DNA from 3 places in the Clostridiisalibacter paucivorans DSM 22131 genome. Region 1 is predicted to be linked to each of the others. Evidence: riboswitches for the same ligand, from Rfam matches in the RefSeq annotation. Region 1 holds a riboswitch; each other region holds the start of a gene.
What was found. Region 1 has a riboswitch for cobalamin ahead of Q326_RS0102825 (ribonucleoside triphosphate reductase). Riboswitches for the same ligand answer to the same signal wherever they lie in the genome.
Positions count from the first base shown of each region.

Region 2: linked by a shared signal. The riboswitch ahead of Q326_RS0106710 (hypothetical protein) and the one ahead of Q326_RS0102825 (ribonucleoside triphosphate reductase) in region 1 are both predicted to bind cobalamin.
Region 3: linked by a shared signal. The riboswitch ahead of Q326_RS17965 (S-layer homology domain-containing protein) and the one ahead of Q326_RS0102825 (ribonucleoside triphosphate reductase) in region 1 are both predicted to bind cobalamin.

Region 1 covers NZ_JHVL01000004.1:69,842-81,189, forward strand. The annotation lists gene Q326_RS0102815 (RNA/DNA-binding domain-containing protein) at 1-207, opposite strand, end outside; gene Q326_RS0102820 (anaerobic ribonucleoside-triphosphate reductase activating protein) at 432-1,118, opposite strand; gene Q326_RS0102825 (ribonucleoside triphosphate reductase) at 1,135-3,222, opposite strand; cobalamin riboswitch at 3,333-3,522, opposite strand; gene Q326_RS0102830 (TRAP transporter large permease) at 3,597-4,856, opposite strand; gene Q326_RS0102835 (TRAP transporter small permease) at 4,856-5,350, opposite strand; gene Q326_RS0102840 (TRAP transporter substrate-binding protein) at 5,409-6,437, opposite strand; gene ilvD (dihydroxy-acid dehydratase) at 6,455-8,119, opposite strand; gene Q326_RS0102850 (response regulator) at 8,276-9,349, opposite strand; gene Q326_RS0102855 (PocR ligand-binding domain-containing protein) at 9,350-10,948, opposite strand; gene Q326_RS0102860 ([Fe-Fe] hydrogenase large subunit C-terminal domain-containing protein) at 11,283-11,348, shown strand, end outside.
Region 2 covers NZ_JHVL01000014.1:11,949-23,296, reverse strand. The annotation lists gene Q326_RS0106725 (nitroreductase family protein) at 30-554, opposite strand; gene Q326_RS0106720 (aminotransferase-like domain-containing protein) at 572-2,020, opposite strand; gene Q326_RS0106715 (LysE/ArgO family amino acid transporter) at 2,102-2,716, opposite strand; gene Q326_RS0106710 (hypothetical protein) at 2,933-3,253, opposite strand; cobalamin riboswitch at 3,412-3,598, opposite strand; gene Q326_RS0106700 (tryptophanase) at 3,951-5,333, opposite strand; gene Q326_RS0106695 (RidA family protein) at 5,408-5,788, opposite strand; gene Q326_RS0106690 (helix-turn-helix transcriptional regulator) at 6,074-6,760, shown strand; gene Q326_RS0106685 (GGDEF domain-containing protein) at 6,778-7,842, opposite strand; gene Q326_RS0106680 (FtsX-like permease family protein) at 8,041-10,038, opposite strand; gene Q326_RS0106675 (ABC transporter ATP-binding protein) at 10,028-10,795, opposite strand; gene Q326_RS0106670 (sensor histidine kinase) at 10,959-11,348, opposite strand, start outside.
Region 3 covers NZ_JHVL01000037.1:23,823-35,170, reverse strand. The annotation lists gene Q326_RS0110595 (ATP-binding cassette domain-containing protein) at 1-944, opposite strand, end outside; gene Q326_RS0110590 (energy-coupling factor transporter transmembrane component T) at 917-1,807, opposite strand; gene Q326_RS0110585 (DUF4430 domain-containing protein) at 1,807-2,574, opposite strand; gene Q326_RS17965 (S-layer homology domain-containing protein) at 2,588-4,246, opposite strand; cobalamin riboswitch at 4,407-4,595, opposite strand; gene Q326_RS0110575 (MerR family transcriptional regulator) at 4,682-5,494, opposite strand; gene Q326_RS0110570 (MATE family efflux transporter) at 5,670-7,019, shown strand; gene Q326_RS0110565 (DUF2798 domain-containing protein) at 7,086-7,313, opposite strand; gene Q326_RS0110560 (MarR family winged helix-turn-helix transcriptional regulator) at 7,327-7,761, opposite strand; gene Q326_RS0110555 (BlaI/MecI/CopY family transcriptional regulator) at 7,911-8,285, shown strand; gene Q326_RS0110550 (M56 family metallopeptidase) at 8,301-9,788, shown strand; gene Q326_RS0110545 (MATE family efflux transporter) at 9,838-11,193, opposite strand; gene pflA (pyruvate formate-lyase-activating protein) at 11,303-11,348, opposite strand, start outside.

The sequences.
Region 1 (11,348 bases):
ATTGGAATCTATCCCTACTATATCTTTAGTTTTGTCCTTTACTCCTATTATAAGATGTCCCCTCCCCCCTTGGCTATTAGCTATGGCAATTACATCCTTTACCAACTCTTTTTTATCCGATTCTGTTTCTAAGTCTAGCATCTCTTTATAATCCAATTTAGGTCCTTCCCCTTTGTTCAATAAAAGCTCTAATTTGCTTAAATCCAAATTAAATCCCCCTCATATCCATATGTTTTTTATCAAATCCTACTAACATAGCTAATACTAGTTTCTTTATCTGGCTTTATGAAAACATTTTATATAATTATACACCTTTTATTTCTTTTATATGCCCTTTATAATTATTACATTTCATTTACCTATATTATACCCTCTATTTATTAAAGAAATTATATAAAAAAGACCTCGAACAAAGTCAAGGCCTTTTTTTATCACTTTCTAATTATAATTTCATCACAATATTCTCCCATACTTCTTTTAACTTCGTTTATTATATTATCTTTAAATGGAGTTAAAACTCCCTTTCCTATTATAACAGAATCCCCATCTCTAAAATTTTGTATGGCATATCTCTTAGAACCACTTAACATCTTACCTATATCTATTAAATCCTGCTGAGTCAATAATTCATTACAAACAGTAGTCCTAAATTCATAATCTATATCACTATTTTTTATTATATCAATGCTTTTATATATGGGTTTTATATCTAAATCTACATTAACTACATCTTTATATTTATCTAACGGTGCCTTTATATCCATCGCTATATAATCTAAAAGCTCTTCATCTAAAAGTGTATTTAATAGTTCATAGTTGGTACCATTGGTATCTAATTTTACTAAAAAGCCCTTTTCTTTAATCTTTTTTATAAAACTATAAAGCCCTTGATGTAGTGTAGGTTCTCCTCCAGAAATACATAGAGCATTTATATATTTGTTTCTTTTTTCTAGATACGATATTATAAACTTTTCTGATATTTCTTCACCAGTATTGTATACTAAATGGGAATTATGACAATATGAACACCTAAAATTACATCCTGCTGTAAATACTACCGTAGAAATCTTATCTGGATAATCTATAAATGATGACTTCTGCATCCCTTTAAATATCAAATATCTCAACTCCCTATTACAAAGCTTTACTTATTTCAAATTCTAATCTATCTTTATATTCTTCTCTCTTTCCTTTATTCCAAGACTGTACAGGCCTGTGAAATCCTACAACTCTAGTCCACACTTCAGTTTCATTTCCACATTTAGGACATGTAAAATGCTCTCCTTTTATATATCCATGTTCACTACAAATACTATAAGTAGGAGTAACTGTAAAATATGGAATCCTACTATTTTCAAAAGCTTTTTTTATCAAATTTTTAGTAGCCTCAATACTGTGTATCTCTTCTCCAATAAATCCATGGAATACTGTTCCCCCTGTATATAATGTTTGTAATCTCTCTTGTAATTCTAATGCCTCAAAAACATCTTTAGTATGGTCCACTGGTAATTGGGTAGAATTAGTATAATATGGCTCATCATCTCCTTGCGTGACTATATTCGGATACATTCTTTTATCCATCCTAGCAAATCTATATGCAGCACCTTCAGCAGGTGATGCCTCTAAATTCCAAAGACTACCAGTCTCTTCTTGAAATATTTGTATTACTCTATTCATAAATTCCATTATATCTATAGCAAATTCTTGTCCTTCTTCACTAGTTATATCTTTGCTTAAAAAATTTAAGCAAGCTTCATTCATTCCATTTAATCCTATGGTACTAAAATGATTTTTAAAGTACTCACCATGGGCATCCTTTATCCCTTGAAGATAGTATTTAGAATATGGATACAACCCAACTTCCATATACCTTTCTAATACTTTTCTTTTGGATTCGCATATAGTCTTTGCCTTTTCCATAAGCATCTTTACTTTTCTTTTAAATTCTTCTTTAGTATTAGATAAATACCCTATTCTAGCCATATTTAATGTCACCACATTTATAGACCCTGTAAGAGGATTTGCTCCAAATAAGCCACCACCTCTTTTTCTCAATTCTCTATTATCTAATCTAAGTCTACAACACATGCTTCTAACATCTTCAGGCGAAAGATCACTATTTATAAAATTAGCAAAATATGGTGTCCCATATTTTCTAGTCATCTCCATTATTATATTTGATATTTCAGAATCCCAAGGAAAATCTCTAGTTATATTTATAGTGGGTATTGGAAAACTAAAGCATCTTCCAGCACCATCTCCCTCTATCATAACTTCACAGTATGCCCTATTGAACATATCCATCTCTTCTTGAAATTCCCCATATGTTTCCTCTTTTCTTTTTCCACCTATAATTACAGGTACATTTTTAAGCATTGGATGGGGAGCAATATCTAATGTTATATTTGTAAAAGGTGTTTGAAATCCTACTCTAGTAGGTATATTAAGATTAAATATAAATCCTTGAACCGCATCCTTAACCTCATTATATGAAAGCCCATCATATCTAATAAATGGAGCTACATATGTATCCAAAGAACTTATGGCCTGTGCTCCAGCCGCCTCTCCTTGAAGTGTATATAACCAATTCACTATTTGTCCCAACAATGACCTAAAGTGTTTAGCTGGTTTTGATTCTATCTTTCCATTAGCTCCTTTAAACCCATTTATTAAAAGTCCTTCTAAATCCCATCCACAACAATATGGAGCCAATAGGCCTAAATCATGTATATGTAGATCTCCATTTGTATGGGCATCCCTAAGTTTTTTTGTATATATCTTTTGCAACCAATACTTTTTTGTCACAGCTTCAACTATATGATTATTAAGTCCCTGTAAACTAAAACCCATATTGGCATTTTCTTTTATTCTCCAATCATCTAAAGAGACATAATCATCTACCATCCTTTCTCCATCCATCAAAAGATTTTCAACTTCTCTGATTTCTTCATGTCTATTCCTATAGAGTATATATGCTTTAGCTGTCCTCGCATGTCCCTCTTCTATAAGTACCTTTTCTACTATATCTTGAATATCTTCAACAGTAGGTACTCCAGCTCCAAAGGCTTCTTCAGATATTTGTACTACCATATTAGCCAAATCTCTAGCCTTTTTTCTATCACTACCTCCAACAGATTTAGCTGCTTTAAAAATAGCATTTTCTATTTTCAATGGATCAAAATCTACTATACTACCATCCCTTTTTTGTACTTTTTTAGCCATAAAATCTCCTCCAAATTATATAAAATAAAAAAAACCGGCAGAGTTCCGCCGGAATGTACCATTAAAATGGCCATAACAATCCCATATTAAATTAGCCTTCCCTCCGAAGAATCTTATCTCTTTTTTAGGCAGGTCTCCTGACTTAAGCATCATCCTACACTTTAACCTTCCCATGATAATACATAGTGGTATATAAAAGTTTCGTCAGCAATTACAGTAGCGGGGGCTGTAGAGGTTTTTCACCTCTTTCCCTTTTAATTTTTACTATTGTAAATCAAAACCTAAAAAAGCTTGTTATCTTTTTCTATAATTATAGCAAAAAAAATCTACAATAACAACATACTTAAATAACAATATTATAAAAATAGTGTTATTTACATTAACCCTGGAACAAGCATAGGAATATAAAGCAATAGTAGTAAAACCACTACTAATCCTATAAGATAAGGTATGATTGCCTTTGTTATTTCTTCTAGTGAAAGATTTGTTATTGATGAAGCTACATAAAGATTAATTGCTACTGGTGGAGTTATCATGCCTATTGCTAATCCAACAACCATAACTAATCCAAAGTGTACTAAACTTATATCTAGCTGATTTATTAATGGCAAAAATACAGGTGTTAATATTATAAGGGCTGATGCTGTCTCCATAAATACTCCAGTTATTAATATTATCATAGTTATTAGTAGCATTATAATATATCTATTGGTAGACAATGATAATACGCCATTAGCTATAATAGTAGGAATATTCCAATTAGCCAATATCCAACTCAATATAGATGAAGTAGCTATTATAAACATTATCACAGCCATAGTCATAGCTGATTTACAAATAATTCCATATAAATCCTTCAATTTCATATCTTTATATATAAATAAAGATACTATTAACGCGTAGTTCACTGCAATAACCGCTGCCTCCGATGGGGTGAAGAATCCTGAAAAAATACCTCCTAAAATTATCACAGGTGTCATAATTCCCCATATAGCATCTTTGAAAGTTCTAAATATATTTCTCGGTGAAAACTTAGCTCCTTTAGGATAATTTCTTTTATATGCTTGCACTATAGCAATTCCTATTAGCATTATTCCCATCATAACTCCAGGTATAAACCCATTTAAAAACAATTTAGCTACTGATTGATCGGATATTACTGCATATAATATCATAGGCACAGAAGGTGGTATCACTACTCCAATAGTTCCACTAGCTGCTATTAAAGCCGCTGAAGAAGCCTCATCATAACCCTTTTTCTTTAATTCGGGAACTAATGTTGTACCTACTGCAGCAGTAGTAGCAGCTCCTGAACCTGATATAGCAGCAAAAAACATACCTGCTAATACTGCCACTATAGAAAGTCCACCTTTTAAAAAACCAAATATTGCATCTGAAAATTCTACTAATTTTTCAGAAACTTTACCTTTTGCCAATAAATCACCTGCCAATATAAAAAAAGGTACAGCAATTAATGGAAAGCTATCAGTTCCAGCAAACATCCTCTGAGTAATTATTACCAAAGGCATACCTTGGTCTATCAATACTACCATAGAAGATAATGCTATAGCAATTGCAACTGGGATACCCAATAAAATTAATACAAAAAAAGATAAAAATAATATAATAGCCATTATCTAGCCACCTCCTCTAACCCAAATACTTCTTCTAATATAGCAGTAATACCATGTATGATCATTATTATAAATCCTATTGGTATAACTAAATATACCCATCTCATAGAAACTCTTAAAGCTGCTGAGACTTGATGCGCTTGCATGTTCATGTATCTAAATCCGAATAATACTGACACTATAAAAAATATAATAGAAAACAATATACTACATACAACAATAATTTTTCTGATGTTTTTAGGAAAACTATTAACTAAAAAGGTAACAGATATATGCATACCTCTCTTGTATGCCAATGTAGTTCCTAAAAATGTAGCCCATACAAGGAGATACCTGGCCAATTCTTCAGTCCATGTCAATGCATCAAAAAATACCCTGAAAATTATTTGAAGAGATATGGATATTATCATACCTATTATAATTAAAAATACTATCTTATTTACCAATCTATCCATCCCATTGCTTAATCTTTTAAAAAACAATAATAAATCCATAAACACACTCTCCTCACTTTTAATTAGAGCCCTGATCATCCAAGTCAGGGCTCTCCATTTATTGATTTAATTCTGATTGAATTCTTTCTATATATTGTCCATATTTTTCTCCATACTGTTGATAGACTGGCTTAACAGCCTCTTTAAATGCATCGATATCAGGATGAACTACCTTCATACCTTTTTCCTTTAATTCTTTTATCTGAGTTTCTTCATTTTCCTTATTAATTTTTCTTTCATATTCGGCAGCTTCTTGTGCTGATTCAGAAATAATATCTTGAACTTCCTTTGGTAGTTCCTCAAATTTATTTAAACTCATTATTATAGTCGCAGGTGCATAGGTATGTCTAGTCATCGATAGATATTGTTGAGTTTCATATAGTTTAAATGAATAAATTACATTTACAGGATTTTCTTGTCCATCTATAGTACCTTGTTGTAAAGCAGTTAAAGCCTCAGTCCATGCCATTGGTACTGCATTTGTCCCTAGATTTTTAAAAGTATCTATATATACTGGATTTTCCATAACTCTTATCTTTAATCCTTCCATATCCGATGGTGTGTTTACAGGATTTTTTGAATTAGTCAAATTTCTAAATCCTCTTTCTGCATATGCTAAACCCTTTAAATTAACCTCCTCTAATTTATCAAGTAACTCTTTTCCCACTGGTCCATCTAAGATTTTATATGCTTCTTCAGGGCTTCCAAATAAAAATGGCAATTCAAATACAGCTATATCTTCAACAAAGTTGGCTACTGGGCCATTGGTTATAACTCCCATATCTACAGTTCCCATTTGCATTCCCTCTAATAATGTTCTCTCGTCTCCCAATGTAGCATTTGGATATATCTCTATATTAACCTTACCTTCAGTTTTTGTTTCAACAAGCTCTTTAAATTTGCTAGCAGCTATATGAAATCCATCTTTTTCATTAACCACATGGGCTAGCTTAAGTGTTATAGGTTCTGTAATCTCACCTGTTGAATTATCTTCACTTGCATCTTTACTAGCTTTATCACTGCCACATCCTGATACTAATGTCAATACTATTACCATACTCAATATTAATGCTAATATTTTTTTCATGCTAAATTCCCCCCTTATTATCTTAAAACTGCACCTGTACTAGCCGATGTAACTAATTTACTATATCTATATAAATAACTGCCCTCCTCTGCTTTAGGTTTAGGCTGAGTCCAATTCTTTAATCTATCTTTTATCTCTTGGTCTGAAAGTTCTACCTTCAGTACTCTATTAGGTATATCTATCTCTATAATATCTCCTTCTTGTATTATGGCTATAATACCACCTTCACTGGCTTCAGGAGAAACGTGGCCTATACAAGGACCTCTAGTACCTCCTGAAAATCTTCCATCAGTAATCAATGCCACTGATTTTTCTAATCCCATACCTGCAATGGCAGCGGTAGGACTTAACATTTCTCTCATTCCTGGTCCACCCTTTGGTCCTTCATATCTTATTACTACCACATCTCCTGACCTAATATCTTTTCTCATTATGGCTTCATATGCCTCTTCTTCTGATTCAAACACCCTAGCTGGTCCCCTATGAGTCATCATTTCAGATTCCACTGCGGACTGTTTAATTACTGCACCATCTGGCGCTAAGTTTCCTTTGAGTATGGCTATTCCTCCTTCTTCTTTATAGGCATTATCTAATCCCCTTATAACTCTTTCATCTAATATATTGTCATTTGCAAAATTCTGTTGGATTGTCTTTCCAGTTACAGTAATTTCATCAGTAGATATTAATCCAGCCTTGCTTAGCTCATTTAATACAGCAGAAACACCCCCAGCATTATCAAGATCTTGCATACTATGCACACCAGCTGGGCTAATTTTAGTTATATTAGGTACATCTCTACTTATAACATCAAAATCTTCCAATGTTAAGTCTACTCTTGCTTCCTTAGCTATAGCTAATAAATGTAAGCAGGTATTTGTAGATCCACCTATGGCCATGTCCAATGTTATAGCGTTTTTAAATGCTCCTAACGTCATTATATCTCTAGGTTTAATATTATCTTTAACTAATTCTACAGCCCTCATACCTGCCTTTTTAGCTAATTGTTTTCTCCTTCCAAATGGAGCTGGTATAGTGCCATTTCCTGGCAATGCAATCCCCAATGCTTCAGCCAAAGAATTCATAGTATTTGCAGTAAATAATCCGGCGCAACTCCCACATGTTGGACAAGAGTGAGCTTCAATTTCATTAAGTTCATCAATGGAAATATCTCCATTGGCATAACCCCCTACTGCTTCAAATGACCCCCTTATTAAATCAACAGTCTTTCCCCTATGTTGACCAGTCAGCATTGGACCTCCACTTATATATATAGATGGTATATTCAATCTAGCAGCTCCCATAAGCATACCTGGTACTATCTTGTCACAATTGCCCACCAATACTAATCCATCAAATTTATGACCCATGGCCATAGCTTCTATAGAATCTGCTATAAGTTCCCTTGTAGAAAGGGGATACTTCATTCCACTGTGATTCATAGCTATACCATCACAAATACCTATAACAGGGAATTCTACAGGAGTCCCTCCTCCAGCAGAAATACCCAGTTTAACCGCTTGAGCAATTTCATTTAAATGAAAATGTCCTGGTATTATTTCATTGTGAGCATTCACTACTCCTATCAAAGGTTTATTTAAATCTTCTGGCAAATAGCCCATTGCATACATCAATGATCTATGGGGTGCACGGGCTACCCCCTTAGTAATTTCACTACTTCTCATTGTCAAACCTCCCACTCTAATTTATTCAAATTTTAAACACTTATATTTTTTACCACATATATTAGGTTATAGTTTAACAATAATATGGAAGGCTAACAATTAAATCTATTACTGAATTTTCTTAAAAATTTGCTCCTTATCTTTTTGATTTTTTTGTCATATATTATGATTTTTTTGTTTTCTTTCCATTATCTTTTTTCTATATCTACTGGGCATACAATTTTTATATTTTTTAAACATAACACTAAAATAGCTAAAATCTTCAAATCCTACCTTTTCTGATATTTCCTTTAATGTAAGCTGATAATTTTCCATATATTCAACCGCCTTATTAATTCTTGTTATATTTAGATATTCTGATAAATTTATCCCCTCAATTTTTTTAAACAATTTCGAAAAGTAATAAGGACTAAACCCTACATAGTCAGATATGTCTTTTAAATAAATTTTTTTATCTATGTTTTTATCTATATATCTTTTACTTATATAGATTTGTCTTTCATTGGGAGTCATCTTGTATTCTTTTAATACATCTAGTATGTCTTTAACAAACTTTATTAAAATATTTTTAATAGAAACCATATTATCTTCTTTTAATATTTCTTTTTGCGACGAATCTTTTACTAAAATAGCTTTCTTCATAGTCATCTCATCAAAGAATAATGATCTTATTATTACGCCTAATATCTCAATTAAATAATTTTTAACTTGAACTATGTCTGTAATGGAAAGTAAATAATTGTCAAACATTTCTTCAACTGCATTTAATGCCCCTTCTTTATCTTCTACCTTAATATACTCCACAAATTTTGATTCAAAACTAATCATGTCCGTTGTTGACCTTGTTGATTGTTTCCTTTCATCTGATTTTTTTAAATTATTATTTATTGTCTCTAATAATGTATTAGGTGCTATAGGTTTTAATAAATAGTCATCCGCACCTAGCTTTATAGCCCTTTGGGCATATTTAAACTCATCATAGGCAGTGAGTATTATTATTTTGACCCAAGGCCAATCTTTTTTTATCTCTTCTGTTGCTTTAAGTCCATCCATTTCAGACATCTTTATATCCATAAATATTAAGTCAGGCTTAAATAGCCTGACTTTTTCGATTGCAGTTAAGCCATCATGGGCTTCATCAATATTTACTTTAATGTTTTCCCTTCTTAATACATATTTAAAATACTCTCTAGATATCTTTTCATCATCTACAATTAATAATCTATTCACTTAAAACACTCCTTTTCTTATTATAGGAATAGTGATAAATACATCCGTACCTACGCCATAAACACTACTTATATCAATCTTAAAATTGTCCTTATAATAATATTTCAGCCTTTTTTTTAAATTCATAAGTCCTAATCCAGTACTTGTATCTGATATGTTATTTTCACAATTTTTTATCTTTATTAATTTTTCATCTTTTATTCCCATTCCATTATCACTTACAGCTAAAAATATTTTTTCACATTTTTTCTTTATAGATATTTTTATTATCCCATTTCTATCTAAATTACTAAATCCATGAGCAATAGCATTTTCCACCAAAGGTTGTATTGTCATAAAAGGAATACTTTCATTCATTATAGTATTATCAATATCCAGTATAATCTTTATACCTTCATCAAATCTCTTGTTTTGAATCAATATATAATCTTTTATATAGTTTATTTCCTCTTCCACAGTTATCAAATCTTGGGACTTAGATAAACTTGTTCTTAATAAATTAGAAAGAGCAAAAGTAGTATCTGCTGCTTCTTCTGCCCCCTTCATATATGCCAATTGTCCTATTACACTAAGGGTGTTAAATAAAAAATGTGGACTTATCTGTGCTTGTATTAATTTCATTTTTGTATCTAACAATGCCTTTTCCATTTGATTTTGTATATTATTTTGATTCAATAATTCTAGAGTTTTTTTGTGCATTTCTTCATGTATAAAACTTTTAATTCCCAGCTCTACTATAGATTTATTTATAACCTTCAAAAAATCCATTATTGCATATATCCGTCCCATTGTGACCTTTTTAATGCTTAAATATGCATTCCTAATAGTATCGAAGTCTTTTTTATCTATATTTTTACCTATCTTATCTATAATTTCATGAGAATGCTCATTTAATATTACTGGACCACATAATATACTCCCAATATACTTGTCATTAAAATATATAGGAGATTCTATTTTTACAAGATCATAACAACAGGGTACTATAATTGCTTCCTTACCTTCTGCCTTGATATCATTGTTTATCAGTTTACACTGATTATTATATTTTTTTATAAAACTACAAAATTCCAGTGTATTACTAGGCTTAGTTAGCATTTTTCCATCTTCATCTCTTATAACAATACATAAATTCAGTGCATTTGCCAAACCATCTTGAGTATGCTGGAGCATATCTATATCTAATTTATCCATAACATTGTCTATAGCATAATCAGACAAGAGGTCTATATCCGGAATAAAATTGTCCATTTTAAGGTTGTTAGCATTATATACTATAATCATCTCTAAAGGAGTATTTCCTAGATTCCTAATGTCATGTTCAATATAAGGTGGCATATGATATACAGTGCCAGGTATTAGGGGATAATACTTTTCATTTACCCAATGTTCTCCTCTTCCTGATATAGTATATAAGATTTGTTCATCAGCAGTATGGAGGTGCTTTCCTTGACGCTTATTAGGTAAAAAAGTAACATGACCTACGGTCATTTTTCCAGTATTAAGGTTTTCTCTTTCATTTAACCATTTTACATTTCCCCAATCAAAATACTGTTTAACTGCCCTAAGACCATTAAAATATGAATTATTATTTTCCAAAACAATACCTCCATTTTCAAATATTATATTTTGACATTTAGATAATAATTGTCCATAGTTTTTACTGATTATTCTGCTATATCAATAGCATATGTATTTTTTATATTTCATATAAATAGAACATCATTAATTATAAGTATATAATAATTTAGATATTTCTTTAAATACTTCTTTTTACTCCTGCAAAAATTCTTCAGCAGAGTATAATGCTATTCCTTTTTTTATAATAGTTATAATTTTACCGCATCTCCAATATATTATTTGAGAAAAATATGAATTTTCCAAAAAAAATGTTAGAATATATTTATAAACATTCTATTAATGGAGGGATATTATGTCAAGTTCTTTCCACTCAGTAATATTAAAAGATGATTTATGTATTGGTTGTACAAATTGTATA
Region 2 (11,348 bases), on a different contig from region 1:
ACTAACTTTTTTATCTTTTTATACCCTAATTATATCCTATACTTATTCATATATACCTTGTCAAATCTCAATTCTTCTTCAGTATGGGGAGATTTTTGTTCATCGGGATATCCCACTGCAATAATACACTCTATCCTCTTATTTTTAGGCACATTTAATATTTGTTGAATATATTCTTCTGCTGTTTTTCCCAAGCCATGTTGTCTTTCTCTTATTTGTATCCAACATGAGCCAAGTCCTATAGATTCTGCTTCCATCTGAATAAGTATAGATGCAATAGAAGTATCTTCTACCCATACATCACTTTTTTCTTCATCTCCTAAAATTACAATGCCCAATGGTGCACCCTTTAAAAATAATCCTCCATGTTCTTTAGCTTTGGAAAGCTTTTCTAATATGCTCTCATCTGTAATAATAATAAATTCCCAAGGCTTCTTATTTTTTGAACTTGGTGATAAAAGGGCTGCCTTCATTAATTTATCTATTTTTTCCCTTTCAACTTTCTCTGTTTTAAATTTCCGAATGCTCCTCCTCTTTTTTAAAATATCTAACATAAATCATCCCTCCATTTTTATTTACTAGCTTTCTTTACTAAAAATGCAAGCCTCTTTAATCCTTTATCCAAATCACTCAATGAAGCATATGAATATGAAATCCTTAAATATTGATTATTGGAAAAACCATATATCTTTCCAGGATTTATCAACAAATTTTCTTTTAATGCTTCAGAAAACAAGTTGTTTATTGACACCTTTTTATTAAGTTTTGTCCATATATAAAATCCACCCTTTGGTTTTTGCCAAGTAGCTATATCTGAAAAATATTTGTCAAGGGCTTCAAGTGCTACTTTTCTTCTAATCCTCAACTCTTTCCTTACTTGATGTAAATATTCATCATATAACCCACTGTCAATCCAGTGTGCTAATGCCCATTGTGCCAGAGAACTAGATCCATAATCTGTCTGCATCTTTATGTCTCCCAGTCTTTCTATAACTGATTCTGGTCCCACTAACCACCCTATCCTCAATCCTGCCGACAATGACTTTGATATACTTCCCATATATAATACTATTCCTTTGCTGTCCATACTTTTTATAGCATTTGGAGGCTCTTTATCTAACCAAAGTTCTCTATATACATCATCTTCTATAATAGGCACCCTTTCACTTTCACACCTTTTTAATATCTCTTCCCGTCTCTTTTTTGTCATAGTTATTCCCGTTGGATTGTGAAATGTGGGTATTGTATATAGAAGTGCCATATTATTTCTATTTCTCGATACAACTTCATTGGGTATCGCACCTTGATTATCCATTGAAATTCCCTTTAAATTCATTCCAGCAGACTGAAAAACATGAAGAGACTTTAAATAAGATAAATTTTCTATAAATACCCTAGAACCAGGATGCAAAATGCCCAAAGATATTAATTGTAGAGCCTGTAAAGAACCAGAAACTATTAATATAGATTCTGGGGAAACATATATGCCATATCTCTTTAGATACTCACTCAATACTTTTCTCAAATACAATAGCCCTTTAGGCTCTTCATACCCCAGAGAATATATTTTCTTTGATATCTTCATTAACACCTCACTGAACATTTCCCGTGGAAATAGTTCTGGAGATAACTCTCCTGTCCCCAATCTAATTATATCACGGTGATACTCTAACTTATTTATTAGCTGAATAGTAGGCAAATTAGGCCTGTGAATACCTGCTTCTATATATTCATACCAATTTGGGGGTGGTGTAGAAGTCAATAATGACCAAGTATTATTAACAATAATAGTACCCCCACTACCTCTAGATTCTATTATTCCCTCTCCCTTTAACTCATCTAATGCCTCAATAATTGTGCTCCTGTTTACATCGAATAGTGTTGCTAACTGTCTTTGGGTTGGTAATTTAAATCCTACGTCCCACTCTCCATCAGATATTTTATCTTTAATATAATCTATTATTTGTCTGTAAACAGGTATATCTAAATCTCTATTTGGTTTCCAATTTATATTTGTCATTATATCACCTCTGAAGCGAAATACTGCTCAAACAATCTTTTAATTAGTATACAATAGTTTTTGCTCAATATAAGTCAAAATCTAAAAAAATGTACTTATAAAACTATAACCCAACTTCAAGCCATAATATATAATAATACTACCGCATACAATATTAATTACCTTTATCACTCTATCATTAAATTTATTCTTAAATATTGAAACTATAGTGGTTAATCCACTAAACCACAAAAATGATGCCAGACAAACCCCTAATATAAAAAGCCTTGAACCCTCTACAGGAAGAGAAGCTCTAAATCCTCCCAAAAGCAATGAGCCATCTATCAATGCTTGAGGATTGAGCCAAGTAACTGCAAAACATGTGGATGCTATCTGCAATAAAGACTTATTTGTATCGATTTCATTATTAGTCTCTGGTTTACTTTTTATAAGTATTATACCAATATATATAACTGCTAAACTTCCAACCAATAATACTATTGTTTTTAATAATTGAGACCTGTCCATCAATAAACCCATACCAAAAAAACATGCCAATGCCAAGGAAATATCAAATAAAATTACTATAAGTGCAACTTTATATGCCCTTACTTTTTCTTCACTAATTGCAGTATTTATTACATAAAGGTTCTGCATTCCTATTGGTGCCACATAGGCTAATCCCAACATAAATCCATGTGCTAAAAATCCAAACATTTTTACCCCCCTATTATAGTATTTACTGAAATATAAATCCCCTTTCTCATTTCTTACACATATTTATTATAATAATTAATCTAATAAATGTCTCCAACCAAAAACTATATATTTATACCAACCAAAATATTCTATAAAAATAAAGAATCCTTTCTGCTAATGCTTAACACATCAAAAGGATTCTTAATGAATGATATTAAAAATTTATGTAATTATTTAACTAACAAGCTTATAAGGTGCTTTAAAAATCTCTTTTCTCAACTTATTTACTTTGTTCAAGTCACAATACAGTTGAGTCTCTATGATTTCAGTGCCTAAATCATGATTAAATGCAGTATTGATAACACTCATTGAAAAAATATCACTTAATGTTATTGAACATATATCCATTTCTTCAGCATATTTTTTCTCAATTAACTCCAAGTCTTTATTTATTTGATCAATAATATCATCTATGAAATCTTTTCTTATATATTTTTCATATTGATACATCTTTAAATATAATATATTCAAACTTGCATAAAATTTTTTAATCACCATATATCCCTCCCTTTCCCATTTGACAAAATAAAAAAACCAGCCTATGTGCTAGTTATTTTCACTAAAAACAAAACCCTTTTTCATCAAAAGGGTATTATAGTCAAATTGAAAAATTACTTCAATTTTTATAACACCTTCCCATCCTCGTGGAAATAACAGCGCATCTACTATTGGCAGGTCTCCTGACTTAAGTATAAACATAAAACTTCCCTTCCCATGCATCAGCACAGTGGCAATGAAGCTTTATTAACTTTAACAGTGGCGGGACCGTGTTGGATTTTCACCAACTTCCCTTTTAATTGATGTAATTACATACATCAAACCAATAGTCATAGTATTTAGTTTTTTATTAGTATAAATCAAGTATAGCACTGCCATCATAGTATGTCAACAAATTCAATCTAAAGGATAGTGTGAAGTTGCTGTAGGTTTTTATAAAATAGAGATTTCCCACATCTAGAGGAACTCTTTTTTTATTTTTTGTAATTTTACCTACAATAATTTTACTCTAAGTTATATTCTCAGATTATTGCCAAATATATAGTTATAACCAAGGTGTAAAACAAAAAATGTTTCACAAAATTTATTGAAAAATAAAAAAGTTAGTAGTAAGTAATTTAATGATAAAATCCATAGAATTTCAACCATCAACTACTAACCACTAACTATACTTATATCTTTATTTAATTTTTCTTTACTTAATTGGCTTTAAACTTGCTTGAAAATGTCTAAGAATAGGTGGTTCCCATGTAATTCTATAGCCCTTCACTTCACTTGCCCTATCTTTAATTGCTATCAATGCATCAGCCATGACATCGATATGGGCCTGTGTATAAACCCTTCGTGGTATTGCTAATCGTGTAAACTCAAAATCAGCATGTAGCTGTTCCCCTGTATCGGGATCATTCCCCAGCATATAAGAACCTATATCACATGTACGGATACCTGCTTCCTTATACAGTTCAATGGCAAGGGCTTGCCCTGGAAACTCATAATATGGAATATGGGGGAACATAGCCTTTGCATCTACAAATACACCATGCCCTCCCACTGGTGATTGATATGTTATCCCAGCTTCATCAAGACGACTGGCTAAATACTCCATTTGACCAATGCGATACCTCAAATAATTTTCATCGATTCCTTCATAAAGTCCAATTGCTAAACTTTCAAGTTCACGACCTGAAAGACCACCATAGGTGACAAAACCCTCAAAGGAAATAGTGCGCCCCTTACAATCTTGGAACAATTTTTCATCATCTTTAATTCCAACTAATCCTCCCATATTTACAATGGCATCTTTCTTAGCACTCATAGTAAACATATCTGCATAACCAAATATTTCCTTTATGATTTCTTTGACAGATTTATCTTCATATCCTTTTTCCCTTTGCTTGATAAAATAGACATTTTCTGCATAACGAGCAGCATCAATACATAACTTTATACCATGTTTTTTACAGATTTTAGATGTTTCTTTCATATTTTTTATAGATACTGGCTGACCACCAGCAGAATTATTTGTTATTGTCATAATAACAACAGCAATCTTATCTGCACCGTATTTCTTAATCAAAGATTCTAATTTCTCTACATCCATATTTCCTTTAAATGGTACCCTTTTAGATGGATCTCCAGCTTCAGGAACAACACAATCAATAGCCCTTCCCCCTGCTAATTCTACATGGGCCCTTGTTGTATCAAAATGCATGTTTGAAATAGAGTACTGACCCTCTTTCATCAATAGACCAAAAAGGACCTTTTCTGCTGCACGACCTTGGTGTACTGGTTGTATATATTTATAGCCAAAGATATCTTGAGCTGCGTCTATAAGCTTATAATAGCTTGATCCCCCTGCATATGCTTCATCGCCTCTCATAACACCAGCCCATTGCTCTTGACTCATAGCATTTGTTCCGCTATCTGTCAATAAGTCAATATATACATCCTCCCCCTTGAGATTAAATGTATTATACTTTGCCTCGGCAATCTTCTGTTCCCTTTCCTCACGACTGAGCATTTTTATAGTCTCTACCATTTTGATTCTAAATGGTTCCGGTACATATTTTGCTACCACAACAAAACCCCTCCCCTTTTATTGATATTTCTCCAATCAAAATACAACTTGCCTAACAAGTCCCCCTTTATTTACTATTTTACTGCAATAGCTTCTATCTCTACCAATGCATCTTTAGGTAATCTTGCCACTTCTATAGCTGATCGCGCTGGATAATTACCATCTCCAAATACACTGCCATATACCTCATTCATATCGCTAAAATTATTCATATCACTTAGAAAAACCGTTGTCTTTAGTACTTTGTCTAGACCTGATCCTTGAGATTTTAATATTTGTTTTAAATTTTCAAGGGATTGATTAGTTTGCTCCTTAATTCCCCCAGCTACAAATGCTCCTGTATTAGGATTAATAGGTAACTGTCCCGAAACAAATATCAGTCCATCTACTATAGTACCTTGAGAATATGGTCCTATAGCAGCAGGTGCCTTTTTTGTATCAATAATTTTTTTCATATACTTCCCTCCTCGAATATAATTTTATCATTGTTATAATATTCAGTCAATTGTTTATAATAATTTTTTATTATTCCATCATCATCTTTTGTTATTTTTAGGTTGATTTACACCTCTTAAATACTAACATACCGTTATTTGAAACATTATTTATCATCATAATAAAAAATTATTATAAATATACTCATTTATTGCTTTTTTTCTGTTACTATGCTAATCTATTGTATAAAACATATCAATTATAATATTTGTTTTTATAATATATATTAAGGACAGGTGAAATATATGGATGATCTGATGTTAAAGCACTATAGTATACTTGTAGAATTTTTAGGAAAAACATTGGGACCAGATTATGAAATAGCATTACATGATATCAAAGACCCTACAAATTCCATTGTTGCTATTGCCAATAGTCATGTCAGTGGTAGGACTATTGGTGCTCCGATGACAAATCTGGGTTTAAATGTGATGTCCGATAAGAGTTATCTGGATACTGATTATAGGCTTAACTACAATGGCATTTCTAAAGAACAGCGGATACTGAGATGCTCCACATTATTTATAAAAGATGAAAATAATGAACTTGTAGGTATGTTATGTATCAATTTTGATGATAAAAGATATGTGGACATAAGTAACCAAATACTAAAACTCTGTCATCCTGATAAGTTAATTGAACAAAATAGTAGACACAGTTCTATAAATTCCCTTTTGCAAGATGCAGAGACATTTTCCGACTCCATTGTTGAAACCACAGCATCTGTACTGAATAAAGTTTTAAATGAAAATAATATTCCTATTGACAGACTCACTCAGGAAGAAAGACTTAAAATAGTTGATATTTTAAACCAAAAGGGTATATTTATGCTTAAAGGAGCCGTAAGTGAAGTAGCAAAACAGCTTCATTGTTCAGAACCCAGTATATACAGGTATCTAAATAAGTTAAATAAAGATAAAAGTGATGACTAATTTAAATCTCTATTTTTTTACAAAAATATATACATATCCTTCCCTCTGTTTTTAGATTCATAGAGAGCTAAATCTACCCTCTTAAATACATCCTTTGTATTGTCCTTCTCTAAAATCTGGGTTATACCAATACTTACTGTAATGACTCTATTTCCTTCTATCTGTATCTCCCTTGCCTTTTTATGTAATTTCAGTATATGTGACTTTACTTCAACTGCATTTCCAAAAAATATAATAGCAAATTCATCTCCGCCCCACCTTGATATAATACTGGTTTGTGGCATAATAGCTTGGGTTATTTTTCCTAGCTTATATATAACTTCATCTCCTGTGCTATGTCCATATGTGTCATTGATGCCTTTAAAATTATCTATATCAAATAATATTATATGTATTTCTTCATAAATATATCTTTTTTCTAATATAATTTCTTTTAGTCTTGAATCAAAAATTCTTCTATTATATAATCCAGTAAGTCCATCTGTATTAGCTATTAGCTCAAGCTGTTTATTCAGCTTTTTTAATTCCTCACTATATTCATTAAGTTTTTCCTTTTCCTCATTATATGCATCGGCAAACTGTTTTAATAACAAATATCCTCCCAACAAAGTTAATGGTATCTGCACCAGTCTATCATAAAATTGTTGGTTAGAACTATGTACCCTCATTATCTCAGGATAATAATATTCTAATGAAAATAGAATTGTAAAACTTGAAATTAACATAATAATAAGCAATTTTCTTAATCTTTTATGAAAGAAAAAAGTTATACAAATCATCACTATAAATATATATGCTATGGTATTATTACTGCTCCCCCCTGAATCAATCCAACCATATGGGATAATTACAAATATAATAACTAAAAAATAAATTAACTTTAAATATTTTATTAATAATGGTGATTTCATAGACTTGATGACAATACTAGATAATATAATAATAAATGCCCATTTTATGTTTACATATAGAGAAAATCCAATGGCTATATTCAACACAATAGTAATTACAGATACCACTATAGCTAATAATACAATTATTCTGAATAATTTGTTCTCTAATTGAACATTTTTATCATTCATCCCTGTCACCTTTACTCTTTATTTCTATAAAATAATAATTAGTTCAGATGGAGATTGTCCTTCATCTGAACTAAATTTTTATAAAAAACAAGCCCTTTATTTTTTCATTTTATAGAAAAATATCCCATATATTTGTTAACATTTATATTATATACTTTGTTCTTATTCTTTACAAGGATGACCATATTTTCCCTTTATTTAATTTTTTATTATTATATTTTTACAGCCAAAATAAGTTGCTATGAAATACCCTCCATATATTACTACAAAGAACCCAGTTGTAGCAAGTATACTATGCCATAAATCTACCTTACCAAATATTTTAATCACATCATTAACTGCTGACAATCCCACAATTGAATGAACAATAGCAAGACTCAAAGGCATCAAGAAATATATAAATATTTGTGTAAATAAAGCACTATTAATCATAGACCTTTCTGTACCTATTTTTCTTAATAAATCATATCTCTTTTTATTATCTGCAGCCTCAGATAATTGTTGGAGTGCAAGGATTGCAACACAGGCTACTAAAAATACAAGTCCAAGATAAATAGCAATAAAGGTCACTATGGTCTTTGTAGACACCGCCTGAGTATACGTGGCTAATTTTGAGATATAGAAAAGAAATGGTGCTTCTTGTTTATTATCTTCTTCATAATATTTCTTATTGATTTTATCCATAGCTTCATCAATTTCTACGGGGTCAACGGTATCTTTGTAATTAATATTCAATACAGAGCTATCCAAATAAAGTCCATCTATTAATTTGTCATTTACAATAACTGTTCCCATATTTGAAGCTATTACATTATTATCAAATGTTGTTTCCAATACATCTTTTATACCTAATTTTAGAGTTTTCCCATTGATTGATATATTAATATCATTCTCTATAGTATATTTTAATAAATCTAATATTTCTTTACTGGAACAGCTTATTGCATATTCATCTTTATCAAGTGTAATTGGTTCTTTCCCTTGCATTTTAAGAATATTATTATAATCACTAATACTAATTACATCTATTTTTTCATTTCCCATAATCTCATAATTACTATCTTTATAGTCAGGTGACAATATTTTGTCATATGTTTGTTCTGCCTTATATATATTATACTGTTCATATTCCTTTACTTTATCGCCAAGGGGATATTCCTTATCTATACCTTCATATATATTTTTTCCTGTATCACGATATAAAAAGAAGCTATTGTCAAAGGGGGTCCCTTTTTTTAATGTTTGAGAAAGGACATTATTTAAACTCATACCACTTGATAAAGTACCTATACTAAAAAGTAAGACTATACATATTACACTCATGGAAATATAGTTGGTATTAATCTTACTATTTAATTGTCTTAAAATAAATATATTTAGTTTCCTAAAATATAGTCCTTTATTATTTTGAACAAATTTCAATATAAATCCTGATAATGACATGAAAAACAATAGTGTTCCTATTACACCAAAGACAATACTAAATGTAAAATATCTATTTAAATCAAGCATACCATTTGTCAATATGAGATAGTAAGAAATGCCCAGACTTATAACTGATAATACAAACAATATCAATGACATAAATATATTTTTTGTCTTAAATGTTTCGTTTTTGTTTTCTGCATATAATAAATCAATCAATTTACCTTTACTTACTGATATAAAATTAAATACCATTACAACTAAAAATATTATTCCAAAATACAATATGGCCTTCATACTGGCCTTCAAAGAAAATATAAATTTATAAGATGTCATGTCTGCTTCAAACATTTTTGCTGTGAATATGGACATAATCTGGGACAAAAATATGCCTGCTATTAATCCTACAATCAAAGCAAATATGCCAATAAATAATGTCTCTAGAATTAGAATCAGTGATATTGAGCTTTTCTCCATACCGAGAGTCATATATATCCCCAACTCTTTTTTCCTTCGTCTAATCAAAAAATTATTTGCATAAACTATCAAAAATCCCAATACCACTGATACAAACATAGACATATAACTAAGTATTGCTACTAATAACTCCATAGCTTCATTTTTAGTCTTTGTAGCCTCCATTAATTCTCTTTGAGATTCTATTGAATTAAACATATAAAATATACATACTGCAAAAACAAGGGTTAAAAAATATATAGTATAGTCTTTAAAACTTTTTTTTACATTTCCTATGGCAAGTTTAGATAACATCACTGTTATCGCCCCCTAATAATGTTACAACATCAATTATTCTATTAAAAAACTCTTTTCTCGAATCATTTCCTCTAATTAATTCAGTAAAAATCTTTCCGTCTTTTAAGAAAAGTATCCTCTTAGAATAACTGGCAGCAAAGGCATCATGAGTCACCATTAGAATAGTAGCACCTTCTTCATCATTTAATTTCTCAAAACTTTCAAGCAATATCCTTGAAGATTTGGAGTCTAAAGCACCTGTTGGCTCATCTGCAAGTATAAGTTTCGGTCCAGTTATCATTGCTCTAGCAGATGCCACCCTTTGTTTCTGCCCACCTGACATTTGATATGGATATTTTTTCAACACTTCCATTATTTCAAGCTTTTCTGCCATATTCATAACCTTATTATCAATCTCTTTTGCAGGATATTTCATTATAGTAAGGGCAATTGCAATATTTTCATATGCTGTAAGTGTATCTAAAAGATTGTAGTCTTGAAATATAAACCCCAATTGTTCTCTCCTAAATTGTGAAAGTTTTTTGCTCTTTAATGTAGTAATATCTTTTCCATCTATATATATATGACCAGCAGTTACAGTGTCTATTGTAGATACACAGTTTAAAAGAGTAGTCTTACCACTGCCACTAGCCCCCATAATCCCAACAAACTCTCCATTGTCAACAGAAAAGCTTACCTTATTTAATGCCTTGGTCATGTATTTTTTATTACCATAATATTTTTCAATATTTTCCACTTCTAACACTTTTGCCATTTTAAAACTCCTCTTTTATAATAGTATTTATAATATGTGAACTTCATTTTTTATTATACAAATAACTCTCCTTTGCTACCATAACTATTCCTTACATTAAACTTACATTTTTGAAAGTTTTCTAATATAGATTATTGCATATTAAAAAGAATCGCATTTTTTTTTACGATTCTTCAAAATTTATCATTCTATTCTTAGGAAATGTAATATTTACTGTAGTCCCAATGTCAATATTGGATTGAATATTTATTTCTAGTCCCATCTTATCACAAAGTTTATTGCAAAGATAAAGTCCTATACCTGTGGATTTCTTAAATCTTCGTCCATTTTCTCCAGTAAACCCCTTATCAAATACTTTACCTATATCTTTATCGCTAATACCTATTCCATTGTCTTTTATATATAGTACTACTTTATTATCCCATTCTTCTGCAGAAAAATCTAAATCTAAATTTTCTTTCCTATATTTAATTGAATTTTCTATAATTTGACCTAAAACAAATTTTATCCACTTTATATCTGCAAGTACTATTATATCTAGATTTCTTTTAGA
Region 3 (11,348 bases), on a different contig from region 1:
ACTACATCTGGCAACTCCCTTTCATATCGAAACCAAACTTCGTCCATTTCAATTATAGGGTTAGATAAATCAGTCTTACAATCCTTTGGAATAGCATCTTTATTAAGAGGTCTATTCTTTGCAAATTCAGTAATCCAGTGCCGTCCATCACGGACAGTAATGGGACAAGTTAAATCATTGTCTACTTTTCCATAGATACGCATAGGTGTAGGCATGGCCACAAACATATCATGGTTAAATTCTTTTAGCTTTTCTCCCACCATACTTGGGGTATCATCCACAATAATATCCCCATTATCCATAACAATAACACGATCAGAGAGGGGCATTGCATCTTCTAAACGATGTTCTACAAGAATAATAGTAGTGCCTAACTCACGATTTATCTTCTTTATAGTTTCTAAAAAATCTGTTGCTGCAATAGGATCAAGTTGACTGGTAGGCTCATCTAAAACCAGCACAGAGGGTTGCATCGCCATAATAGAAGCTAGATTGAGTAATTGTTTTTGTCCCCCTGAAAGTTCCGTTACCTTTTTGTGAAACCAAGTCTGTATCCCAAAAAATGATGCCATTTCCGATACCCTACCTCTAATTTCAGAGGTACTATAGCCAAGACTCTCAAGACCAAAGGCAAGTTCATGCCATACCTTATCTGTTACTATCTGATTATCAGGAGATTGATGAACAAAGCCAATTTTTTCTGTTTGTTCTCTCTGGCTTAATTGATCTATCTGTTTATTGCCAAAGTAAACTGCTCCCTCTCTTTTGCCATGGGGCATAAGGGTAGAACGAAAATGTCGAAGCAAAGTAGATTTCCCACAACCTGACTTCCCACACAATGTTACAAATTCTCCCTGATTTACTGAAAGAAAAATACTTTTAAGTGCAGCATTTCTTTGTTTAGGGTAGGTAAAAGTTAAATCTTTGACTGTAATTCCTTCCATTTTCTATCCTCCCATCTTTCTATAACTATAGGTGAAATACTTAATATGAAATAGGCTGCAAATACACTTGTGGAAAAGGGAGTAAGAGATACGCTTTTCATACTGGGAAAATAGCGGAAATACATCCCTCCAAAAAAAGCACCTAAAAGTACATATGCTCCTGTACCTCCTATTACTAAAAGGGCTTTTTTATCTCTCCTATCAAAGCGATAGATAGAAAAAGCTGTACGGCCAGAAAGTCCATAACCACGAGTCTTCATAGAATCCGCTGTTTCAATGGCATTTTCCAACGCCCACGTAATCATAATAGATAAAATTTTAATACCATTCTTTGCCCTTTGTAAAATACTTCCGTTTGATACATCTCGTCCCACACATTTTTGTGCATTAGAAACAATCTTAATGTGAGCCTTAAATTTCGGGACAAAGCGAAGGGCCATAGATAAAATAAGGGACAACGCAGGAATTACACTGCCAAATAAATATATAAACTTATCCGAGGTCATAATTACATTGTAACAGGAAAACCACGATACCACAGAAGCAAGCATTACTGCCGCTGCGATGCCGTAGGTAATGGATTCCAATGTAAGGGGATTCCCACTATCTAAATATGCAAGTATGGTAGCACCCTCATGGTTAAAAGCAGGATTTATAAGTGCAGCCATAAGCATCATAGGTAATAAATATAATATATTAAACTTTACTGCTCTTTTTCTCCGAAGTACCACAGAATAAGAAAATGCGCAAACAAAGGAAATAAAAAGGCTAACGGGATGCATAAAAAACATGGAACACAAGAATACCAAAGTAAAGTATAGAAAGTTTATAGTTGGATGGTATCCTGCAAAGGCACTATTCATTAGTCATCTCCCAGTGCAGAATAGCCATCTACATCTATACCTAAATTACAGGTATATACCCATTCCACAACATCCCCTTCTTTTAATTGATAACGGCTACAACCATAGTTAGGAAACCATCCATTTACTTTATACATCCAACCGGATAGCTCGCCACAATCAAACTCATAAAGGTTATTTATGCCTTCAATATAGGCACTATTATACATGGGAGTATTCACAAACTCCATGTGGATTTGATTTTGCTTCATTTCACGAAGGAGTAAATTGAACACACTTTCCCCCTCATAAAAGGTAACTGTCTGTTTTTTAAAGATTACTCCATCCTCTGGTACAAGTTCAATCTTTTCTGGGTCAAGCCAATCTATATTATCTAAAATTGTGTCACACCGTACTGACAAGGTGCATGTAAGTTCATTGTCGGTAATTTCCACATTTTGGGGTTCTATGGGTACAGGCTTTCCTTCAGGTACGGGATCTGTAAGGTATTTATCCTTTCCTGTACTTTGATCAATTTGCATTCCCTTGACTGAAGAGTAATCTTCATCACCTTTTTCCACTCCCGGCGAGGACTCCCCCGCCAACTCCTTAGCAAGTTCCATCTTTTCTTCTGCAGTCAGCTTATCATCAATACCACCAGGGCGAGTTTTTAAACCCTCAATATTCCACCCCTGTAATCCCGGTGCATTTCCTCCCCACCAAAAGGTTATTGCAAGTACAGCTAATATTACAATGCCAACAATAATTTTATTTTTACTTAATTTCATTTGAATTACCTCCTTAAAGGAGTTTAGAACTACCTAGCATATTAAACAGCATCTGTGCAATCTCACAACGTTTTATGGATTCTTTAGGTAATATCTTCATATCAGATGGATCTAGAATTTCTTTATCATAACAAAAAGCAAGGGAACTCATTGCCCAATCACTGGATTTTATATAGTCTGGAAACTGAGCAAGGACATCTCTTGTTGACATAGTATTATACTCTGTATTCATCCCACAAAGTTTTGCTGCTTTTGCAACCATTGTTGCTGCTTCTTCACGGGTAATTGTACTATTTGGATCGAAAGTACCATCCCCTTTACCAGAAACAATGCCATAGGTATTTGCTGTGCCTACAAAGTCTGAATACCAATCACTACCTTTTATATCAGCAAAATTATTATTTGCTTTCGGAACAAGTCCCAGGGCCTTAACTACAATGGTGGCAAACTCTCCCCTTGTCATCTCCCCATTGGGATCAAATCTATCATTAGACTTTCCATTGATAATTCCCCTTGATGCAAGGGCTTCAATGGCAGGCTGATCATCATGTGCCTGTATATCACTAAAGGTTTTTCCCGTCTTTATTACCTTTGGAGTATTTACATCTGGATGTTTACCCACAAGTCCAAAGCTAACGGTCTTACTATCTTTTTCTCCAATATTCAGCGCATCATCCATACGATAAAGACTACTTTCACCATTTAATGCTCTCTGAGCCGCAATAAGCCCATAAAAGCCTTGTTCTGATGCCATTTGATTAGAACCGCTTCCGCTTTGAGTATGGAGAAAACCTTTGCCTTTAATATAAAAAGTCATTAGGTTGTCTAACATTGTTCTATCATTTTTTATAAAACGCTCATCATCTAGAGGAATTCCTAACTCGGACAAAGCCACAATCATCTGCACACAACTTTCAGAATTAGCTGTACCCCAACTGGAAAAGCCCCCTTTGCTATTTTGCATCTTAGACATACATGCAAGTGCTTCTTCACTAGCCTTTTTTACCTCTGGTCTATCTTGATATTTTGCCAATGCCTGAAGGGCCATACCTGTGATATCAGGATCAGAAACACTATGCCCTGGAGTTTCTGCTTTTGTTCCTCCAAAAAGTGACCATCCACCATCGGATAGCTGAGACTCTAAAATTCTATTAATATACATATCTCTAGTTGCTTGTATTTTAGCGTCTGGATTTTGTGGCATAGGATAGTTTCCACTATCTAAGGCAATAAGTGCCCAAATAGGACCATTCATCCCTTGCCAGATGGTTTTTTCATAATCTCCAAGGGGTGTTAAAAGGTTGTATCCTGCTACATGTGAAGGATCTTTACCTATGGATGTAAGTGCAACTATCAACCTAGAATATTCTGTATACTTCTTCTCATGCAAAACACCTTTACAGGCCCTTACATAATCCTCTACAGTCTCATAGTATTTTTGATAATATTCATCAGGTACTTCATATCCACTTCTTGCAAGACCCAATACCGCCCATTCGCCGCCAATAGAACCCACTTGTGGAGACTTTACTGTCTTATACATATACTTTGCAGTATCTGTAACAGCATCAGAAAGCTCAGTTGTGCTTGTTGCCAATGCTAATGGAACCATACTCAATAACATCATCACTATCAATAAAGTACTAATACTTATTTTAATTAGTCTATTCACTTGTTTTCCCCCTCACAATTTTATAAATACTAATGCACAAAACACAATATATTCACTATTCTATTATCAATATTGTATTTTAAAATTATATAAATAAAAGTCTTAACTTCGATAAAGTTAAGACTTTTTTACAAAAATCGTATTATACCTCTACCGGAAGGTTGTGCTCACAATTTAGGCAGGTCTCCTGACTTATGGTTCATAAGATTTTCTTCTCCTTCCCAGTGTTATCCAGTGGCATATTGAAGAAATCCTCCCCATTTACAGTGGCCGGACCGTTCAGGATTTTCACCTGATTCCCTTTTAATTCTATATCATTCATATAAAAACCTAAATCTTATATTTAATTTTATATCACATTCGCTCTTGTAACTTAGATTATACCATTACAATAAATATTGTCAATATTATTATATTTTGCTATAAGCTACAAATTTAACACTTTACCACAGGTATTTGTATCTCTGTAATAAACTCTTCTACATCACTTGTCTCATGCACATCTATCTTATATATTTCAATAGGACTCCCTATGATTTCATAATTATTCTTCTCTATAAACTCCATCATCTTAGGTATATATTCCTGACTCTGTTCATATGTCCCTTTATACGATAAAGTAACGTAATCACCTTCTTCTAACACCATATCATAATCAATAGTAGCATTTTCCAATAGCACAAATACCGATTCAAAATAATTGAAAAATCCCTCATTTATTTTTTCCATGGATACTCTAGCCCCTATGCTATTATTTCCCAATAAATAGAATTTGTCTTTATGTTTTTTCTGAAGCTTTTTGATGAGGAAATCTACCTCCTCATCTCTAGATATATCACCATTTAGCTCAAATGCCCTTCGTTCTTTGAAAAATAATATTTCAATATTATAAAAATTATTGCTTTTTATAGTGATTTCAATCCTTTTTAATCTTTGATAAATATTGTTTTTTAGATTGTTCAATTCCTTTATCTTGTTATCCAATATTTTTATTTCTTCAGTTAATAGCCCTTTGGTAGAACATAGATTTCTATTGTCTAAATATTCCTTTATAATGTGCATAGGAAAATCTAAGCTCCTCAAGTCTTTCACTATATTAAGCTTCCATATATCCTGCATACTATACATCCTATATCCATTAGTATCCCTATCAGGGTTTAATATACCTATCTTTTCATAATATCTTAAGGAATCCCTACCTATCCCATATATCTTAGATATCTCTCCTATTTTGAAATAATCTTTCATAAATTCCTCCTGTTTTAGTTCTTAGTTCTTAGTTAATGGTAAAAATCCTTACGCTTTTTTATTATTATAAAAAGAAATTCATAGAATTTCTACTAAATACTACCGACTACCAACTATAATCCTTGACCTTAGTATAATACTAAGGTTTATAATCTTATTATAGAGGTGTTGCTAAATGAATACAATAAAAAAAGAATCTAGTAAAAATATTAGAAAAAAATTTATCAAATATCTTTTACCATCTATATCAGCTATGTGGATATTTTCATTATATACAATAGTTGATGGTATATTTGTAAGTAGAGGAGTAGGGCCAACTGCTTTGGCTGCCATAAATATGTCCATGCCATTTATCAGTTTTATATTTGCCATTTCTTTATTATTATCTACAGGAGCATCTACCCTGATAGCCATATATTTAGGCAAAAATAATATTGATAAATCCAATAAGATTTTTACTCAACATATGGTTACTATAATTATAGTTTCTTTAAGTATACTTATAATAAGTATTTTGAATTTGGATAAGTTGATTTTATTTTTAGGTGCTACAAAGGCTACCTTTCCTTATATAAAGGATTATATGAAAATAATAGTCTTATTCAATGGTTTTTTTATTATCTCATATTCTTTAGAAGTTATAGTGAAAACCGATGGTTTCCCTCATTTTGCAATCATAGGGGTATCCATCTCTGCTATCATGAATATAGTTTTAGACTATATATTTGTTATAAGATTAGGATATGGTATATCAGGAGCAGCATATGCCACAGGCATATCTCAATTGGCAGGGAGTATATTTTATATAGTTCATTTTATAAAGAAAAATTCCAGACTTAATTTTGTAAAATTTAAATTCGATTTTTCTATTTTTAAAAGGATTCTACTTACAGGATTTCCTGACTGCATTACAGAGTTATCATCAGGTATTGTTATTTTCCTATTTAACCACACAATACTCACATATATAGGAGAACATGGCGTAATTGCCTATAGTATAGTATCCTATATAAATATATTAGTTTTAAATACAATGATAGGGATTACTCAAGGCATGCAACCGCTGTCTAGCTATTACTACGGTAAAGACGATAAAAAATTGGTATTGAAATTATTTAAGATGAGTTTCAAAACTATAACTATAGTATCTCTAGCCACCTTTGCATTTGTAATGCTATTTACAGAATCAATAGTATCTATATTTATAGACAATAGTAATAAAGAGTTGTTTTATTATTCTATAAAGGTCTTTAGAGTATTCTCTATTTCATTTTTATTTGTAGGATTCAATGTCAATATATCAGGATTCTTTGCATCAATTGAAAGGCCCTTGAGGGCTACGATTATATCTCTGGGACGGGGATTAGTCATAATAACTGGGTCCCTATATTTTATGACCCATATTTGGGGAGCTAAAGGTATCTGGCTCTCCACAACAGTTTCAGAAATTATCTGTCTAATAATGTCCTTTTTGATATTAAAAAAATTGATAATTACCAATAAAAAATTAGTAGCCAGTAATTAGTTTCTTAAATACTGAAATCCACAGAATTTCCACCATCAACTACTAACTACCAGCTACTAACCTTATTTACTCCTCTACTATATTATTTACTATCTTTTCTGCTAATGGAATAAATATATTTGCCAGCGGCACAGAAATAGCTGTGCCGACCAAAGAAGATTTTAAAAATGCTATAAGGAATCCTGGTCTAAATCCATAGTTTATTATTACCATAAAAAATGCAATGGGTACCGATATAAATACAGCAGCAAGACATGAAAATACAACTCCCCTATACTTCTTATTTATCTTCAAAATATCATCCCCCTTATTGATCTCTACTCAATGCCTTTATTGACATCTCCTTTAACTTATTAGACATATATTTAAGGTCTTCATCTTTTACATCTGAAGCAATTAAATCATCCCAGTCCTTAAGTGCATTGTATATTCTTTTTTTAACCCTCAAGGCCTTTTCAGTAACTTTAATACTATAAGACCTCTTATCCCTTTCATTTCTTGTTCTCTTTATATATCCTTTATCCTCAAGTCCCTTTATACTCCTTGTTATTGCTGCCTTATCTATATAATATATTTTAGCCAAATCTTCTTGGGTCAGTTCTTGATCCTCATATAGCTTTATTAAATATATATATTCACCTGATTTTATATCTAAATCCTTTAATTCATTATTTATATATATCTGAAATTGCCTATATAATATAGATATCCATCTACCCAATTCTTCGTATATATTTTCCATATTCATCACCATATTTATTTTATAAAAATATAGTTGATAAGTCAACTATATTTAATGTTTTTCAAAAAAGCCTTGACTTTTTGTGACTACAAATGTAGACTATAATTACAAACTACAATTGTAGTCATAAAAAGCAAAGGAGGTGTGCTATGGAAAAATCATTTAAGATATCCGATTCAGAATGGGATGTTATGGAAGTACTTTGGAAAGAAAGCCCCCAAACATCAAAGGAAATCATCAGTAAAATCCAACAAAATAGTGATTGGAAACCAACTACTATTAAAACCCTTATATCAAGACTTGTAGACAAAAATATAATAAATTATCAAAAAAAAGGAAAAGCCCATTACTATTATCCAACTTTAAAAAGAGAAGAATGTATCCGTATCAAAAGTAATAGGTTTATAAAAAAATTCTATAAAGGTGGTCTAAAGGCTATGATTGCTAACTTTGTAGATATGTATGAACTCTCTGACAATGATATAGATGACTTAAAAAAAATATTAGACAAAAAAAAGGATTAAGGAGAAATTCTTATTATGTATATAAAACTATTTTATACAATTATTGAAATATCAATAAAAGCCAGTATCTTAGTTGGGGTCATTTTATTAATAAAAAGTATACTGGGCGAAAAAATAGGTGCTAAAAATCAGTTTTTTCTATGGTTCTTACTTATTATAAAATTGATTTTACCTAATATTAATTTAAGATTTCTAAATGTTTTTTCTAGACTTAATCCTTACCATGATGTATTAAATTCCAACACTGTACTGACAAAAGGTGATATAATCAGTTGGTTTAATACTACATTTAATGAACATAGTTTTAATGTATCTACAGATTTAGTAAAGTCTAATATTAATATTTTTTCTTTTGAATACATAATGCCTACTATATGGATTCTAGGTATATTGACATTGATGATATATATGATAGTATCCAATATTAAATTCAATTATGTAATTAGCCACAATAAAATAGAAGTGGGAAATAAAATTAACGACATATTAAAAGAAAGTAAAAAAAGACTTAATATAGATGCAGATATAGATGTTTATAAATCACCATTTATCTATTCTCCATGTCTATATGGTCTCCTTAAACCATCTATCCTATTGCCAGAAAATATAGAAGAAAAAATTGATGTCAGTGAATTAAAATATGTCATATCCCATGAATTGGCACATTTCAAAAGAAAAGATATCTTCACTTATATGCTAATATACATATTGAAAGTAGTATATTGGTTTAATCCAGTCATTTGGTATGGTCTCTTTAGAATGAAAAATGATTGTGAAGTTGCCTGTGATGCATTGGCACTTTCATCCCTCGAAGGAGACGAAAAGGAAAGCTATGGATTGAGTCTTATCCATCTATTGGAGAGAAATAGACCTAAGTTAAATAATATCATTACTACAGAGTTCATTAACACAAAAAAATACTTAAAAAGGAGAATTATCATGATAAAAAAATTTAAAAAAAGTTCGTATAAGATGTCATTTGTAACCATATTGTTATTTGTATTAGTAGCAGGTGTGTTTTTTGCCAATGGCAATATCGATGCAGCTGCCGACAAGTTTGAGGAAAACAACAATGCCACTGAAGAAAATATAGACAAACAAGATATGATTTGGCCAACTCCTAAGTACACTAAGATTTCTTCAACCTTTGGTAAAAAGATACATCCTGTTCTAAAGAAAGAATCGATGCATACAGGTATCGATATCCCTGGAAAAAAAGGTGGCTCTATTGTTGCAGCAGCCGATGGTAAAGTAATATTAGCTGATTTAAATGGTGGCTATGGAAAAACAGTAATCATTGATCATGGAGATGGTTTAGTTTCTTTATATGGTCATTGTTCCGAGCTTCTTGTAGAGGAAGACCAAGAAATAACTGCTGGTACAGAGATTGCCAAGATTGGAATGAGCGGTATGAGTACTGGACCACATCTGCATTTTGAAGTCAGAAAAGATGAAGAAGCAGTTCATCCATTAGGTTATATCATAATGGAAGAAGATAAATAATTTGTATACACAGCAGGAAAAGGGAAACACTATCCTTTCCCTGCTTTTTTTATTTTATTTCCTTTTTAAGTCCTATCAATTTATACAATGTATACAAAACAGTAATAATTGCTGCTGACCAATTTATGACTACTATTCCCCACCACACACCATAGATACCCATTCCAAGTAATGTTCCAAAGGCATAGAATACTATAATGGGCATTAAAATTTGTCTATAAAGCCCTACATATATAGCCCAAAAAGGCTTTTTCATTCCTTGCAATATTGATATAGATATATTAAGTAATACATATGTATTAAATGCCCAAAACTCTATCCTTAAATACTCTGTCCCAATATTTATTAATTGTAAATCATCTGTAAAAATTGAAACTAGTATATCTGCCAGTGGATATATGACTACCATTCCAATGGTCATAATTGTAACACCATATAATAAAGTCCTTTTATATACCTCTATAATTCTACCATATTCTTTGCCCCCATAATTCTGACCCGATATAGTCAACGCTGCAGTATTTAATCCCAATGCAGGCAATAATGCCAATTGTTCTATCCTAACAGCAGCTCCATAGGCAGCTACTGATACATCCCCACCATATTTACTTGCAAAATAGTTAATTACAAATACTCCTAAAGCTATTGTCATCATATTAAGGCTAGCAGGGATTCCTTGTTTAAGTATTTCTATACATACTTTAATAGAAAACTTTGCATTTAGAAACTCCTTTATATCAAACATCTGACTTTTATATACCCTATAAGCAAGATATATAGTACCTACAAATTGAACTATAACAGTAGCTAAGGCTATACCCATAGTCCCTAACCTTGGTAATCCTACCCATCCCAGTATAAAAAGTGGATCCAATAATAAGTTCAACAAAAATCCTATAATCAAAAAATTTCTATAAGATCTAGTATCTCCTTGGGATGACAACATAGCATTCAATATGGCATTTAATACAAAAAATATTGAACCATAAAATATAATATTTATATAATCAATCCCATAAATATATGTAGTTTTTTCTTCACTCAATATAGTAAATAGGTATGGAGAAATGATTTTCCCCAATATTGTAATGACTATAGAGAAAAAAATCCCTATAACTAATCCATTATATCCATAATGATTATATTTATTAGTATCCTTTTCTCCCAGTGCATTAGATATAAGGGCTGTTGAACCAGTTCCTATGCCAGAACTCAAAGAAATAACAATGAAAAATATAGGGAATGACAAGGACATACCAGCCAATGCATTTGTACTTATTTTTCCTCCAAAAATAGTATCCACTACATTAAACAAGGTATTGAAAAGCATTCCTATACTAGCAGGTATAGATATGTTCTTGATATGGGTATTAATTTTGCCTTTAGTTAAGTCTATATCCATCATATTTACTCCTTCCCTAAATATGTAAATGAAAATATAATCCCTATTACACGTAAAAATAAAGGGAATATAATCTCTATAGTAGATATATTCCCTTTATTTTTACATTTATTTATACAACTTTTAGTCTCTTATTAAGAATCTTTATTTTCTCTTTA